Regions from separate parts of the Uniformispora flossi genome, predicted to be linked through region 2. Evidence: riboswitches for the same ligand, from Rfam matches in the RefSeq annotation. Region 2 holds a riboswitch; the other holds the start of a gene.

Region 1 (7,528 bases), on a different contig from region 2:
GCGAACAACACCGTCAGTGCCGGGATCTTGTCCGGATCCGCGCCGTCCCGGCAGGTGATCGGGCCGTGGTCGGTGGAGACGGTCGTGGGCGGGGCGACGATGCGTCCGTCGCCGACGAGTTCGCTCGGCACCGCGCCGTACTCGTAGTAGTAGCGGCTCTCCGCACACACCTGCGCCTCGGGGCTGCCGAACCGGGCGCCGCCGAACCCGGACAGCGGGCTCATGAGGAAGATCAGGGCGTTCAGTGCGATCAGCGCGTAGGTGACCACCGGGGTCCGGCGGGCCGGAAGCTGGTCGTGCACAGGGATGAGCATGAGCCTATCGTCAGGTATTGATAGGTATTGCCCTGTTATGCCCCGGCGGGGGAAGGGGCTCAGACCAGGCCAGGTTCACCCGGATGGCCGGTGCATTGGAGCAGACCCGACAGATCGTGCACGCCCGCGCGCCGCAACCGGTCGATCAGCGCCCGCAGGATGTGCGCCGTCGCACGCGCGTCGCCGATCGCCCGGTGGTCGGCGGGCGACGGAGCCTCGAAGAGGCGTGCCAGCGTGCCGAGTTTGTAGCTGCCCACTTCGCCGCGCGACACCAGCGTGCGGGCCAGCTCCAAGGTGTCCACCACGACCAAATGCGGCCACGGCTCCCCGCACGACGCGCAGGCCGCCCGCAGGAAGCCCACGTCGAACGGCGCGTTGTGGGCGACCAACACCGCGTCCCGGGCGAACTCCCGGAACGCGGGCAGCACGTGCTTCAGCGGCGGGGCCCCGGTGACCATCGCGTCGGATATCCCGGTCAGCGACGTGATGAACGCCGGGACCGGCACGCCGGGCGCGACCAGCGTCGCGAACTCGGCCAGCACGTCCCCGCCGCGCAGCCGCACCGCGGCGATCTCGGTGATCCGGTCCGACTCCGGGTCCAGCCCCGTCGTCTCCAGGTCCACCACCACGAACACCTGGCGTTCGAGCGGCGCGTCGGGATCCCACCCGGCGGACGTTTTTCGCACCGGGCGCGCCGGAACGGTAACCTCCCGCGCGGGCCCGCCGGACCACGGCGGCGCCGCATCACGCGACCCGGGCAGCGACACGGACTGCGGCACGAAGGGGTCGGGCACCTGGCTGCTCATGCCTCGGACGGTACGGATCCGCCCTGACACGGGCGCAGGCACCCCTCCCGAACGACGCGCCGGTCCGGCCGCGCGGGATGATGGTGTGCGAGACCCCGATTGGGATCAGACCCGATTCAGATCTGAGAGGAACGTGCATGTCGGTCCCGGCCCCCACCGAGGCGACCCGGTGGCGCTGCTCGCTGTGCGGCAACCTGACGAGGTTCGACGTGACCCGGACGACCCGGGCGGTGGAATTCGTCCACCTCGACCTGGCGGGTGAGCCCCGGGTCGACGAGCGCGAGGTGCTCGAGGACACGATCGAGTCCGTGCGCTGCCGGTGGTGCAACGCCACCGACTCCGTGCAGCTGGTCCCGCGGCCGGGAACCGACGAGAAGAGCTGATCCCGACCGGACCGGTGCCGGGCGCTCCGGCTTGTGCATCGGTTCGGCATCGGCACGGGGAGGCGTGTCCGCCCGCGATGGCGGGCACGCCATGATCAGGAGCACGTTCGAGCCGACCCGGGGCGGGGAGACCGGGCGGAGACGCAACCGGAGGACCAGTGGGCGAGTCGGACACACGCGCGGACTACACAGCCCGCCCCTCCGCCGAGCCCTGGCCCGCCGCCGATGTCACCCCGCCGGGCCACGGTGGGGGCATGCACTCCGCACCCAACGGCGCAGCCCGGCCGCCGCATGCCGCCGCGCCGTCGGCCGAGGCTCCGGGGTACGCGAGCGGAGGCCGCGCGGCTGCCGAGGCAGCCCCCGGCGGCCACGACGGCGGTCCCCGGCACGGGCGTTCCGGTGCGCAAGGTGCGGAGCCCACTCCGACTCCCGATGCGGCTCGCGGCGCCGACGCGGCCGAGACCGGCGGCCCGGAGCCCCGGTCCGCTGCCAAGGCCTCCGGCGGTCCGGGCCCCGACGGCTCCCGCGGATCGCGTTCCGAGGCGGAAGCCCCCCACGGCCCCCTTCCCGACGGTGTCCGACAGCGGGTCATCGCGTTGGCCGCGGACGGCCTCGGGGCCATGCCGCCCGACGAGATCCCCGTCCCGCTGCGGCAGTTCGCGCGGTTCACCCCCAGCAGGCGCGCCAAGCTGGCCGCCACCCCGCTGGCGGGCGTGCTCGAGAACGACCCCGTCTTCCGGCAGCGGATAGCGGAACGCCTGCGCCGCGCGCTGCCCGACCTCGCCGCCGCGCTGGAATCCGGGCGGCCCCCGGCCGCCGCCGACCCGCTCGACGTCGCCGCCGCCGCGTACCTGCTACGGCCGCCCGGGTGGGTCACCCTGCTCGACACCGCCGGCCAAGCCGCCGAGAAGGCGGCACACGACCGGGCCGGCGCCGAACAGGCCGCCGTCGTCGCGCGTCTGGAATCCGAACTGGCCGCCCTGCGCGCGTCCACGAAGTCCGAGCACGACAAGGTCCGCGCCGAACTCGACGAGGCCCGCAAGGAGACCGAGCAACTGCGCCGCCAAGTCCGGGGCCTGCAAGGCGCCGCGAAGCACGCCGAGAAAGAGGCCAAGCACGCGAAGTCCGAACTGGACGCGGTACGCGCCGAAGCCCAGGCCTCGGTGGCCGCCGCGGACAAGGAGGCCCGGCGGCTGCGCGGCCGGGTGTCCGAGGCCGAGTCGGCGCTGGAAGCCAGCCGCCGCGCCGCGCGTGAAGGCCGCAGCATGGAGGACACCCGGGTCCGCCTGCTCCTCGACACCGTGCTCGAAGCCGCCCAGGGCCTGCGCCGCGAACTCGCGCTGCCGCCGGTCGGCATCCGGCCCGCGGACACCGTCGACGCGGTCGAGCCCGAGGCATCCGGTACGAAAGACATTGCCCAGCGTGCTTTGGAAGGCGACGACCCGGCACTTCTTGATCAACTCCTTGCATTGCCGCAGGCGCATTTGGTCATCGACGGCTACAACGTGACCAAGACCGGTTATCCCTCGCTCGCATTGTCCGAGCAGCGGGTGCGCCTGCTCGGCGGACTCGCGGTGATCGCCGCGCAGACCGGCTGCGAGATCACCTGCGTTTTCGACGGCGCACAGCTCGACGCGCCGGTGCTGCTCGCCCCGCCGCGCGGCGTCCGGGTGCGGTTCAGCAAGGCCGGCGAGACGGCGGACGAATTGATCCGCCGCCTGGTCCGCGCCGAGCCGCCGGGCCGCCCGGTGGTCGTGGTGTCGTCCGACCGCGAGGTCGCGGACGGCGTGCGCCGGGCGGGCGCGCGGCCGGTGCCCTCGACGATGCTGCTGCGCCGGCTCGCCCGCGGCTGACCCCGCCCCCGCGGGCGCCCCTCCGCCCGCGGATTGCCGCCCGAACGTGGTCGACCTGTGACGTTGTGTCGGTCACCCTCCCTACCGTGGGTGCGGAAGGTGCTTTTCGGAACGCAACGGGAGGGGTGGCCGACCATGCGGATCTGCTGCCGTACGTGCCGTGCCCGCGGACCGGCGTGCGGAGAATGCGTTATATCGACATTTCTTCGCACGCCCGAGGAAAAGTCGGACTTTTCGCACGTTTCTTCGGAATCCGACGGCGGCTGCCCGCGCCCGCCACGCGGAAATACATCCGGTTTCGACCGGTGTGTCGACCTTGACGAAGAATCCCTGGACGCCCTCGCGGTGCTCGCCGACGCGGGCCTGAGCCCTCCGCTCCGGTACCGGGACCGCCGCCCGAAACGACGCTCCGGCAGTCGGGAAAACCGCACGTCCGACGGCGTTTCGGGGGCTCGTGGAGAGTCCGGGGCCGGGGTTTCCGGGCCTTCCGGAACACACCCGAATGCGTCCGGAAAATATGAACAGATGGTCGCCTTGTGATCACCATCCGTGGATCTCGCCGAGTTAATCCCGGGAGATCCGGTAAAACTTTGCGGATTGATTTGAATACGGGCTTGCGCAGTCACTAATGTCTCGGGCTGGGTGACCGCCGAGTCGTCTGCCTTGACCGGGGCGGGCAGCGGACACCCCCGCCGAATCCGGCGAGGTCTCTTCCGGACCGACCCGGAGCCGGGGAACCACCATTCCCTGGGGTGAATCGGCGCGGTCCGCCGCGCTGTAGGGCCCACTTCCGGCCCGAACCCGTCAGCTCACCCGGTAGGCGGCGACGGAAGAAGGAGTCCGCCCCTCGTGGCGTCCCACCGACGGCCCAAGAAACCTGGCAAAGCGCGCGTCGGCGTCATCACCGCCGCCGCCGCGACCGCGGTAGCCCTGTCCCCGGGAATGAGCCACGCCGACCCGGCACCGTCCAAGGACCAGGTCAAGGCGCAGATCAACGACCTTCAGCACCAGGCGGAGATCGCCACCGAGGAGCTGAACGGTTTCCAGGAGAAGACCGAGCGGCTGCAGGGCCAGGTCGGGCAGATCCAGGAGCGCATCGCCCAGGAGCAGTCGGACCTCATCTCGCTGCAGGACAGCATGGGCGCGGTCGCCAGCGCGCAGTACAAGAACGCGGGCATCGACCCGACGATCGCGCTGCTGCTGTCCGAGAAGCCCGACGACTACCTGCGCAAGGCGTCGCAGCTCGACCAGATCACGGCGCACCAGGCCGACTCGATCCAGGCGATCCAGGCCAAGAAGCGCTCGCTCGACCAGGAGCGCAGCGAGGCGTCGCAGAAGCTCGGCGAGCTGGAGCAGACCCGCAAGAGCCTCACGACCAAGAAGTCCGAGGTCGAGGAGAAGCTGCAGAAGGCGCAGCAGCTCCTCAACACGCTGAGCGAGGCCGAGCGCGCCGCGATGCTCGCGGACGACGGCCACGGCGACGACGCCCGCGCGTCGCGCGACGACTCCCGCGCGCCGAGCACGCCGACGGCCAAGGCGACGCAGAAGGAAACGCCGCCGGCCAACATCCCGGCGGTCAGCGGCCGGGCCGGCGCGGCGATCGCCGCGGCCTACGCCCAGATCGGCAAGCCGTACGTGTACGGCGCCACCGGCCCCAGCTCCTTCGACTGCTCGGGCCTCACCGGCTGGGCCTGGCGCCAGGCCGGCGTCTCGCTGCCGCGCACCTCGCAGGGCCAGGCCGGGATCGGCCCGAACATCCCCAAGAGCCAGGTGCAGCCGGGCGACCTGATCATCTACTACAGCGGCTACTCGCACGTCGCGATCTACATCGGCAACGGGCAGATCATCCACGCGCCGAAGCCGGGCACCAACGTGCGCGTCGCGCCGTGGGACTCGATGCAGATCACCAAGATCGTCCGCCCCTCCTGACCCGTGCGGCCGACCGGTTCGCCGGTCGGCCGTTCCCTCGTCCGCCGGACTCGGCAGGTGCGGCCCCCGCCGGTCTCGTACGATCGGTCCGTGGACGACCGGAGCCTGTGGCTGCGACGGATCCCGCGGTGGCTCCTGGTACTCGTGGCGGTGACCGCCGCGATCCTGATAGGCGTCACCCTGGGACTCGTCGGCATGGGCCCGGGCCGCGGAACGGCCCACCCGCCCGCCGCCCCGGCCGCGCCGAGCGTGCCGGCCCAGGCCGAAGCCCGCGGTGCGGGGCACCCGGCCGGGCAGGAGGAACGGGCCGACGCCCGCCGCAACGACGTCGGGCATCTGCTCGACCGCCGGGCCGCCGCGATACGTGCGCACGACCGCGCCGCGTTCCTGGCCACGGTCGATCCGCGCGCCACGCAGTTCCGGGACCGCCAGGCGGCCCTCTTCGACAATCTGGCACAGGTGCCGCTGGCGTCGTGGGATTACCAGGTCGTGGCGCCCGATGTGTTCACCCTGACCCCGGCGCGGCAGGCGGAGCTGGGCGCCGACCAGACGTACGCCGCGCAGGTCGATCTGACGTACCGCCTCGCGGACCTGGACGGCACGCCGATGCGCAGCCCGCAGTACCAGACCTTCGTCAAGCGCGACAACGCCTGGTACGTCGCGGCCGACACCGACGGCGCCGCCGCCGACCTCACCTCGGGCGTCAGCCTGTGGGACCTGGGCCCGGTGACGGTGCTCAAGAGCGGCGCGGGGATCGTGCTCGGCATCGGCAACAAGAACGACCTCAAGGCCTACCAGCACGACATCGAGACCGCGGTGCCCGACGTGACCAAGGTCTGGGGCAGCTCTTGGGCGAGCAACTCCGTCGTCGTGGTGCCCGCGGACGAGGCGCAGATGGCGCGCCTGCTGGGGGCCGAGCCGCAGAAGTACGCGCGCATCGCCGCGGTGACCACCGGCGAGCGCGGCGCGGCGGCGGGTGCGGCGCCCGCGGACCGGGTCATCGTCAATCCGGAGGCGTTCCGCGAGCTGGGCGCCGTCGAGCGGCGCGTCGTCATGACGCACGAGATCACCCACGTGGCCAGCCGGGCGTACACCCGCAACTGGACGCCGACGTGGCTGTCCGAGGGCTTCGCCGACTACATCGGCTACCTGGACTCCGGGCAGCCGGTCCGGAACGCCGCGCCGGAGCTGCGGCGCGACGTGCGGGACGGCAAGATCCCGACCGGGCTGCCGACCGACGAGCAGTTCGAGACCACGCAGGACGAGCTGCCGCAGGCCTACGAGATGGGCTGGCTGGCGTGCCGCATGATCGCCGAGCGGTGGGGCCAGGACAAACTGGTCGCGTTCTACCGCGCGGTCGGCGAGCCCGCGCCGGACGGCGCGAAGGTCGACCAGGACAGCCGCTTGTCCGGCGCGATGGTGTCGGTGCTGGGCATGGGGCCGGACGAGTTCACCAAGACGTGGGTGCAGTACCTGCGGATGCAGCTGAAGTGACGTGCCGAGTGACCGGTGCCGAGACCGGTGCGGGGACCTGCTCGACGACCTGCTCGACGACCTGCGGGGTGACCCTGACGTGAGGATGCCCGGGGGAGGGAAGCGATGAGCGGGCAGCGGATCCTGGTGGTCTGCCTTGCCGTCACCGCGGTGGTGCTGCTGGTGGCGCTCGTCGTCACCACGCCGTGGCGGCCGCTGCCGAGCGTGCCGGGCGGCGCGGTGCATCCCGACGCGGCGCGGGACTTCTCCGCGGCGGAGATCGCCCGCGGACAGGCGTTGGCACGCGAGGCGCGGCCGCCCGCTTACCTGTCGATGGCCGCGTCGCTGGTGGCCACGCTGCTGCTCGGGCTGACCCCGCTGGGCGCCCGGATCGTCACGGGCGTGGCCCGCCCCTTCGGCGGCGGATGGGTGTGGCAGGTCGTGGTCGGCGGGCTCGTGCTGCTGCTGATCGGCCGGGCGGTGGCGCTGCCGTTCGACCTGCGCCTGGAATCCGTGCGCCGCCGCCACGGGCTGTCGGTGCAGACGTGGGGCGGGTGGTGGCTCGACGCCGCGAAGGGCTTCGCGATGTCGGCGGGCGTCCTGCTGGCCGTGCTGGTGGCGCTGTTCGCGCTGCTGCGGCACTGGCCGCGCGCCGCGTGGCCGATCGCCGCCGGGGCGGGCGCGCTGCTCGTGGTGGCGATGTCGTTCCTGTACCCGCTGCTGGTCGAGCCCGCGTTCAACCGCTTCCACTCCATGCCCGAGGGCGAACT
Region 2 (7,528 bases):
CTTGCGCGGCGGGTACTGCTTGGCGTCCAGGTCCAGGTCGCGGCACACCATGGCCATCAGGCGCTGCGAGTCGGCGGCGTCGTAGATGGAGAAGGTGGAGCTGAGGCCGAGCTTCTTGTACTGCTGGCGCAGGATGCGGACGCAGGACGAGTGGAACGTCGACACCCACATGGCCTTCGCGCGCGGCCCGACGAGGGCTTCGACGCGCTCCTTCATCTCGCCGGCGGCCTTGTTGGTGAAGGTGATGGCGAGGATCTGCCCGGGGTGCACGTTGCGGGCGCCGAGCAGGTACGCGATGCGGTGGGTCAGCACCCGGGTCTTGCCGGAGCCGGCGCCCGCGACGATGAGCAGCGGGGAGCCTTCGTGGACGACCGCGGCGCGCTGCTGCGGGTTCATGCCGTCGAGGAGGCGGCTGGGGTCCACGGCGGGCTTGGGGGCGCCGTTGCGGTAGTACTGCTCGCGCGGCTCGGCGGGCGGGTCGTAGGCGCCGTCGAAGAGGTCGTCGGGTACGGGGTCGTACTCGGGCGGCGGCGGGGGGACGTCGTCGTGCGCGGGTTCGGGGGGCAGCGGGATGTCGGCGTCGAACCCGGGCAGCGGCATGTCGTCGAAGAGGTTGCTCATCGTCTGCCGAGTCTACGAGCCGCGCGGGGTGCCGCGGCGCGCGACCGGGGGATCCCGGGGCGGCCGCGGCGGCGGCGACGGCGTCGGGGCCGGTTCGGGGCGAACTCAGGTCCACATGACGGCGATCGCGATGTTCGCGATCGTGAGCAGGCCGATGGCGCCGAAGACGCGGGTGTCGACCTTGTCCTTGCCGCGGTTGGCCCAGGCCAGCAGCAGGATGACCACGAGGACGGCCATCTTGGTGCCGATCTTGGCGTTGTCGACGGGCAGGTCGAGGGCGCTGCTCTTGCGGACCGCGACGAGGGCCAGGCCGGTGACGAACATCGTGAGTGCTCCGTGCGTCACGGCGGGGGTGATCCGGACGTCGCCGGTCTTCATCCCCTTCATCTGGGTGAGGAATCCGCCCAGCAGCGCACCGATCCCGACGATGTGCAGAACGACCAGGAGTTGCCGGACGACGTCCACAGAGTGCTCCTCAGGCTCGGTTTCCGATTGAGCCTACAAAAATCACAATCCGGACATCGAAACGGGTCCCAAAGTAAAGAATTGGTAACGTCCGCGCGAAATCCGCGACCCGCATGGGGGCCGTGACACCCCTGTGACTATTGTTCTCGGCCAGGCGGACGTACCCCCGTGCTCCACCCGGAGCGCACGCCCGCCACCGCCGAGTTCGGTATCGGCCGTGCGCCCGCCCCCCGTAGGCGCCCGGCACGCACCGGAGCCGGGGACCCACGTGTCACCCGAGGCGAATCGGCTGCCAGGGCCACCTGGCGTGCCGTAGGGCGTCTTCTTCCGCCCGAGCCTGTCAGCTAACCCGGTAGGCGGCCGAGGAAGGAGTGACGCTCGCGTGGCGTCTCATCGTCGTCCTGCGCAGAACCGCCGGTCGAAGGCGCTCACCGCCTCCCGCGGCGCTGCCACCTTGGCCACCGCCGCGGCCACCATGACCGGTGTCATCGCGTTCGCCGGACCGGCCAGCGCCGACCCCACTCCCACCTCGGCCCAGGTGCAGGAGCAGGTCAACCAGCTGAACCGCGAGGTAGGCAAGGCGACGGACGTCTACAACGGCGTCCAGGAGAAGATCGAGAAGCTCCAGAAGGAATCCAACGCCACGCAGGACCGGGTGGCCGAGGAACAAGCGTCCATGAACGCGCTCCGCGACCAGATCGGCCTGATCGCCGCGGACCACTACCGCAACGGGGGCCTGCCGCCCGAGCTGCAGCTCGCGCTGAGCGGCGACCCGGCGGACTACCTCAAGCGCGCGTCGATGCTCGACCAGCTCGACTCGCAGCAGGCCACCCGGCTCCAGCAGCTCGCCGCCCAGTCGCGGATGCTGCAGCAGGACCGCACCGAGGCCTCGACGCAGCTCGCCGAGCTGGAGAAGCTCCGCAAGGACCTCAACGAGAACAAGAACACCATCCAGGAGAAGCTCAACAAGGCCCAGCAGCTGCTCAACACCGTCTCGGCGGCCGAGCGCAAGGCCATCCTGGACTCCAACGACCACACGAACGAGCGGACGGACGACCGCAGCTCGCGCGACAACGCGCGCACCGACCTGCCGAACGTCCCGGCGTCCGAGCGGGCCGCCAAGGCCATCGCGTTCGCCCGCAACCAGCTCGGCAAGCCGTACGGCTGGGGCAAGGCCGGACCGTCCTCGTTCGACTGCTCGGGCCTCACCCAGCAGGCGTGGGCCGCGGCCGGCGTGAAGCTGTCGCGCACCACGTGGGACCAGGTCAACGACGGCCCGCGGGTCGCCAAGTCCCAGCTCCAGCCGGGCGACCTGGTGTTCTTCAACAGCGACAACAGCCACGTCGGCCTCTACATCGGCGACGGCATGATGATCCACGCGCCGCACACCGGCACGGTCATCAAGATCGCACCGATCAGCGAGATGCCGTTCTACGCGGCCATGCGCCCGGGTTAAGCCGATCGCGCCCGCAACAGCCCACGGTGCCCCGTCCCCCGTATTGGGGGGACGGGGCACCGTCGCGTTTCCCGGGCCTCCTCCGGCGTCGCCTGACCGCCGGGCGGCCCGGGACTAGACCAGGCGCCGGTCGGTGGCCCAGCGGGTCAGCTCGTGCCGGTTGGACAGCTGGAGCTTGCGCAGCACCGCCGACACGTGCGTCTCGACGGTCTTGACCGAGATCACCAGCCGCCGCGCGATCTCCTTGTACGCGTACCCGCGCGCGATCAGCCGCAGCACCTCGCGCTCGCGCTGGGTCAGCCGGTCGAGGTCCTCGTCGATCGGCGGCACGTCGGTGGCCGCGAACGCGTCCAGCACGAACCCGGCGAGCCGCGGCGAGAACACCGCGTCGCCTTCCGCGACCCGGCCGACCGCGCGGACGAGTTCGTCGCCGGTGATGGACTTGGTGACGTAGCCGCGCGCCCCGCCGCGGATCACCCCGATCACGTCGTCGGCGGCGTCGGAAACCGACAGCGCGAGGAACCGCACCCGGGCCTGCACGTCGGCGCACTGCTTGAGCACCTCGACACCGCCGCCGCCGGGCAGGTGCACGTCCAGCAGGACGACGTCGGGAAGCTGCTCGCGCACCACCGCGACCGCCGACGCGACGTCCTCGGCCTCGCCGACCACCTCGACGGCTTCGCCGATCTCGGCGCGCACTCCGGTGCGGAACATCCGGTGGTCGTCGACCAGCACGACCCGGACCCGGCCTCCCGGTGTGGATTCGCTCGCGGCTTCACTCACGACTTGCTCCTGTTCGCCTCGCTGCGAGCCATCTCCAGCTCGACCTCGGTGCCCTCGCCGGGTTCGCTGCGGATCACCGCGGTGCCGCCGTTGCGGCGCATCCGCCCGAGGATCGACTCTCGCACACCCATCCGGTCCTCGGGCAGCGTGTCGGGGTCGAAGCCGGGCCCGCTGTCGCGCACGAACACCGTCACGACGGTGTCCTCCACCTCGGCGAACACCTGGATCGGCGCGGCCGACGCGTACTTCGCGGCATTCACCATCGCTTCGCGCGCTGCCGCGAGTTGGGCGGCCAGGCGCTCGTCGACGGCGCAGTCGCCGACCGGCACGATCTCGATGGCGACGCCGTGCATGTCCTCGACCTCGGCGGCCTCTTGGCGCAGCGCCGTGGCGAAGGTCCGGTCGGGCTCCTCGCCGTCCGGCCGGTACAGCCAGGCGCGCAGTTCGCGCTCCTGGGCGCGGGCGAGCCGGGCGACCTCGCGCGGGTCGTCCACGTGGCGCTGGATCAGGGTCAGGGTGTGCAGCACGGAGTCGTGCACGTGGGCGGCGACCTCGGCGCGTTCCTGCGCGCGGATGCGGGCGCGGCGCTCGGCGCTCAGCTCGCGGGTCTGGCGCAGCAGATAGGGGCCGAAGATGACGAGGAGCCCGAAGAGCAACAGCAGCGCGCCGCGGAAGGCCGCGAACACGTCGCCGAGGCCGCCGCGGTAGGCGACGAAGAAGCCGATGCCGGTCGAGAAGACGGCGACGCCGATGGCGGTGCGGACGATGCCCAGGGTGCGCCGGCGGCCGTCCAGGGACAGCCAGCGGGTCCGCTGCGCGTCGTCGGCCTGCCGCCACACCAGGGCGACGCCCGCGGCGGCGACCAGGAGCGGCCAGATGACCGCCTTTCCGCTCGCCGAGGTGCCGCCGATCATCATCAGCATCGTGAACGCGAGCAGCAGCGTGACGATGGCGAGCGCGGCGTGCCGGCGGCGGCGTTCGCTCGCGGTGGGGACGGGTGGTTCGGCCGGGCCACCCTCCGGGACGTTGAGCCACAGCAGCCCGTACACCGCGACGCCGATGCCGGTGCCGGTCAGCACGGCGAACCCGACGCGTATCCACACGACGTCGATCGCGAACTGGTCGGCCAGCCCGCGGGCGACCCCGGCGACGATGCGCCGCGAGGGGTTCCGGTAGAGCGTGGGCGCGGCCCGGGGCGCCGGGGTGGGGGGCTCGGCGGGGTTGGCTGGGCGCGCGGGCTGCGCGGGGGGCGGTGCCGTAATCACGCGACCGATCGTCACACGCGGCGGGCCCCGGGGACATCAGGGTCCGACCCTGATTCCGTCTCGGGGTCGGCTCCGGGTACGACCCGGGGCCTTCCTGATAGGCGCGCCCGCGCGAGGCCGACACGATGGATCCCATGAGCGACCCCACCTCGACATCCACGCAGACCCCGCCCCCGCCGGGTGCGGACGGCGGCAGCCCGCCGCTGACCCGCGACACCCACGACCGTGTGGTCGCCGGCGTCGCCGGGGGCCTGGGACGCCACTTCGGCGTCGATCCGGTGATCTTCCGCGTCGTGCTCGCCGTGATCGCGCTGTTCGGCGGCCTCGGCGTCCTGTTGTACGGCCTGGGGTGGCTCCTCATGCCGTCCGACGACCGTCCGGTGCCGATGGCCCGCGACGTGCTCAACGGGCACAAGGTGAAGGAAGCCGTGCCCGCCATCGTGCTGACCGCGGTCGGCATCGGCACCTTCTTCTCCTACTTCGACGACGGCTTCATGGGCACCTGGCCGCTGCTGATCGTCGCCGGCATCGTGCTCGCCGCATCCCGCAAGAAGAGCCTCGCGGACGCGGTCGCGGCGGCCTCGCGGCGGCCGGAAGGCGACGCCGCCGAGTTCGCCGCCGCCCCCACCGCCCCGACCGCGCCCGAAGCCGCGGAGGCGGGCGGCGGTCCGCCGGTGGCGCCCGGACCGGCGCCGTGGTGGCAGCGCAGTGGGGCACGCGGCGGGGCACCCGAGCCCAAGCCGCCGGCCCGACCGCGCAAGCCCGCGTCCTTCCTCGCGCCGGCTGTCGTCTCGGCCGCGGCGTTCGCCGGGGGGCTGATGTGGTGGCTCGACTCCACCACCGAGTTCCACGTGCAACTTGAGGTCGGGATCGCCGTGATGCTCGCGATCCTCGCCGGCGGCCTCCTGCTCGGAGCCTTCTTCGGGCGTGCCCGGTGGCTGATCCTTCCGGCCGTGGTCCTGGCGGGCGTGCTCAGCATGCTGGCGTACCTCACCGTGCCGTTCACCGGCAGCACCGGGCAGGAGACGCACACCCCGGCGACGCCCGCGGCCGTGCAATCGCCGTACCGCATGAAGTTCGGCGACCTCCGCCTCGACCTGAGGCAGCTCGACCCGGTCGACGGCACGCGGATCACCGCGAGTGTCGGTGTCGGGAGCCTCCGGGTGTCGCTGCCCGACGACGTGCGTGCGGTCATCACCGCGAAGAGCGACATCGGAATGGTGCAGGTGGTCGGCCGCGACAACAACGGTCTGAAGGTCTCGCGCCAGGAGGTCGTCGAGCCGGTCCGGGGCACCCTACGCGGCACCGTCACGCTGGATCTCCGGGTCGGAATCGGTGAAGTGGTGGTCTACCAGGAGGGCGCGCCGATCAGGTATCTCCCGCCGACACCGCCGGCCGCGCCCACGACACCCGCCGTACCTGCCGTGCCGGCACTGCCCACTGCGCCTGAGGCGCCCTCGGTGCCCGGCGCCCCTGCGGACGTCGCTCCCCACGCGACGGTGTCCGCCGGATGACCACCACCGACACGCCCGAACCCGGTGGTCACCACCACCGCCCGCCTACCGCTCCCCCGCAGGCCGATTCCCCCAGGAGGGTTTCCGTGGAACGCCACGACTTCGACCCGATGGCCCTGATCGCGGGCGCCATCTTCATGGCGATCGCCGTCATGTATCTGCTGGACGCGCACGGTTCGGTCGACGCCCGTCCCGGGGTCACCCTCGCGCTCGCGGTGATCGGCGTCGGCGCTTCCGGCCTGGCCGGCGCGGTGTGGGCGATGGTGTCCCGGCGGAAGCGCCACACCCGCGAATTTGCCGCGGCCGACGCCCCGTCCGCGCCCGTCGACCTCAGCAAGTAGCAGCCGCACACGACGGAAATCGGGGGACGACCATGCACCGGCGGACGCAGCCGAGGGGCCCGGCGTACGGCTCAGTCGGCGATCTCGATCTCGTACGGGTTGGACTCCACTCCCGAGGCCGAGACGACGCACAGTTCCACCCGGCCGGGCTCCACGTCCAGCGGGATCGGCACCACGACCACCGCATCGCACGGGTTGGCGAAGCCGGTCTCCGTGGGGACCAGCGGGGCGTACTGGTGCATCGCACCGAACCGCACCACCACGCGGGCGAGTTGGTCGGGTTCGCGGACTCCCGCGCCGACCAGGTTGGTGCCGCGGATCTCGATGTCGTCGCCCTGCCGCAGCGCGTTGTCGAGGCTGCCGGGCACGTGCACGCGCACCACCGAGAGGATGACCGGGCGGTTGTTCTCGGTGAGCTTGGCGGCCAGGTACACCACCGCGGAGATCCCGGCGAGCACCACCAACGTGGCGGGGGCGTCCGGGAGTTCCTCCGGATCGCGAGCCAGGCCGACCAGCAGGAAGCCGGCGGCGACCAGGTTCACCAGGATGTACTGCGCATCGGCGAGGGCACTGCGGCCGGTGTCGTCGGTGACCAGGTCGCGCAGGAACGCCCGGTCGGCGTAGGGCTTCTGCAGCACCCGGCGGTTGACCTTGTCGCCGACCAGCCGTCGGACCAGCACCGCGACGAACAGCGGTACGGCGACCAGGACGATCTGGTCGGCCGCGACCTCGCCGAGGTGGTGCAGCAGCTCGGACCGGTCGCCGGGGCGGGAGGCGGCGGCAAGCCGGACGGCGAAGAAGACGAACACGTAGGTGAGCACGACGGCCCACAGGGCGGCGACGGCCTTCGAGGTGGACAGCCGCCCGTCGAGCCCGCGCACCGGCGCGTAGAGCCCGGCGCCCTCGCGGGTCCAGATCGCGACACCGGACAGCACGGCGACGGTGACCGCCGCGGCGGTGAGCGCCGCGGTGCGGGCCACCGTCCAGCCGGGGCCTATCGCGGTGAGGGCCTGCACCAGCACCAGCACGACCACGGCGGCCCACAGCCCGGCGAGGGTTCGGGTGCCGAGGAGGCGCAGCGCG

The links. A riboswitch is a leader RNA that binds a small molecule or an ion and turns the genes downstream of it on or off. The one in region 2 is predicted to bind cyclic di-AMP.
Region 1: another riboswitch for cyclic di-AMP. It lies ahead of ACPA54_RS19175 (C40 family peptidase); the one in region 2 lies ahead of ACPA54_RS10275 (C40 family peptidase).

The regions. Positions count from the first base shown of each region.
Region 1 is NZ_JBMULZ010000008.1:33,849-41,376, forward strand. It holds gene ACPA54_RS19155 (rhomboid family intramembrane serine protease) at 1-314, opposite strand, end outside; gene ACPA54_RS19160 (exonuclease domain-containing protein) at 374-1,120, opposite strand; gene ACPA54_RS19165 (hypothetical protein) at 1,258-1,503, shown strand; gene ACPA54_RS19170 (NYN domain-containing protein) at 1,758-3,356, shown strand; cyclic di-AMP (ydaO/yuaA leader) riboswitch at 4,037-4,194, shown strand; gene ACPA54_RS19175 (C40 family peptidase) at 4,206-5,285, shown strand; gene ACPA54_RS19180 (gluzincin family metallopeptidase) at 5,376-6,779, shown strand; partial or broken gene ACPA54_RS19185 (M48 family metallopeptidase) at 7,092-7,528, shown strand, end outside.
Region 2 is NZ_JBMULZ010000004.1:95,413-102,940, forward strand. It holds gene pcrA (DNA helicase PcrA) at 1-621, opposite strand, end outside; gene ACPA54_RS10270 (hypothetical protein) at 727-1,086, opposite strand; cyclic di-AMP (ydaO/yuaA leader) riboswitch at 1,314-1,460, shown strand; gene ACPA54_RS10275 (C40 family peptidase) at 1,469-2,542, shown strand; gene ACPA54_RS10280 (response regulator) at 2,657-3,325, opposite strand; gene ACPA54_RS10285 (ATP-binding protein) at 3,322-4,590, opposite strand; gene ACPA54_RS10290 (PspC domain-containing protein) at 4,725-6,104, shown strand; gene ACPA54_RS10295 (hypothetical protein) at 6,191-6,445, shown strand; gene ACPA54_RS10300 (hypothetical protein) at 6,517-7,528, opposite strand, start outside.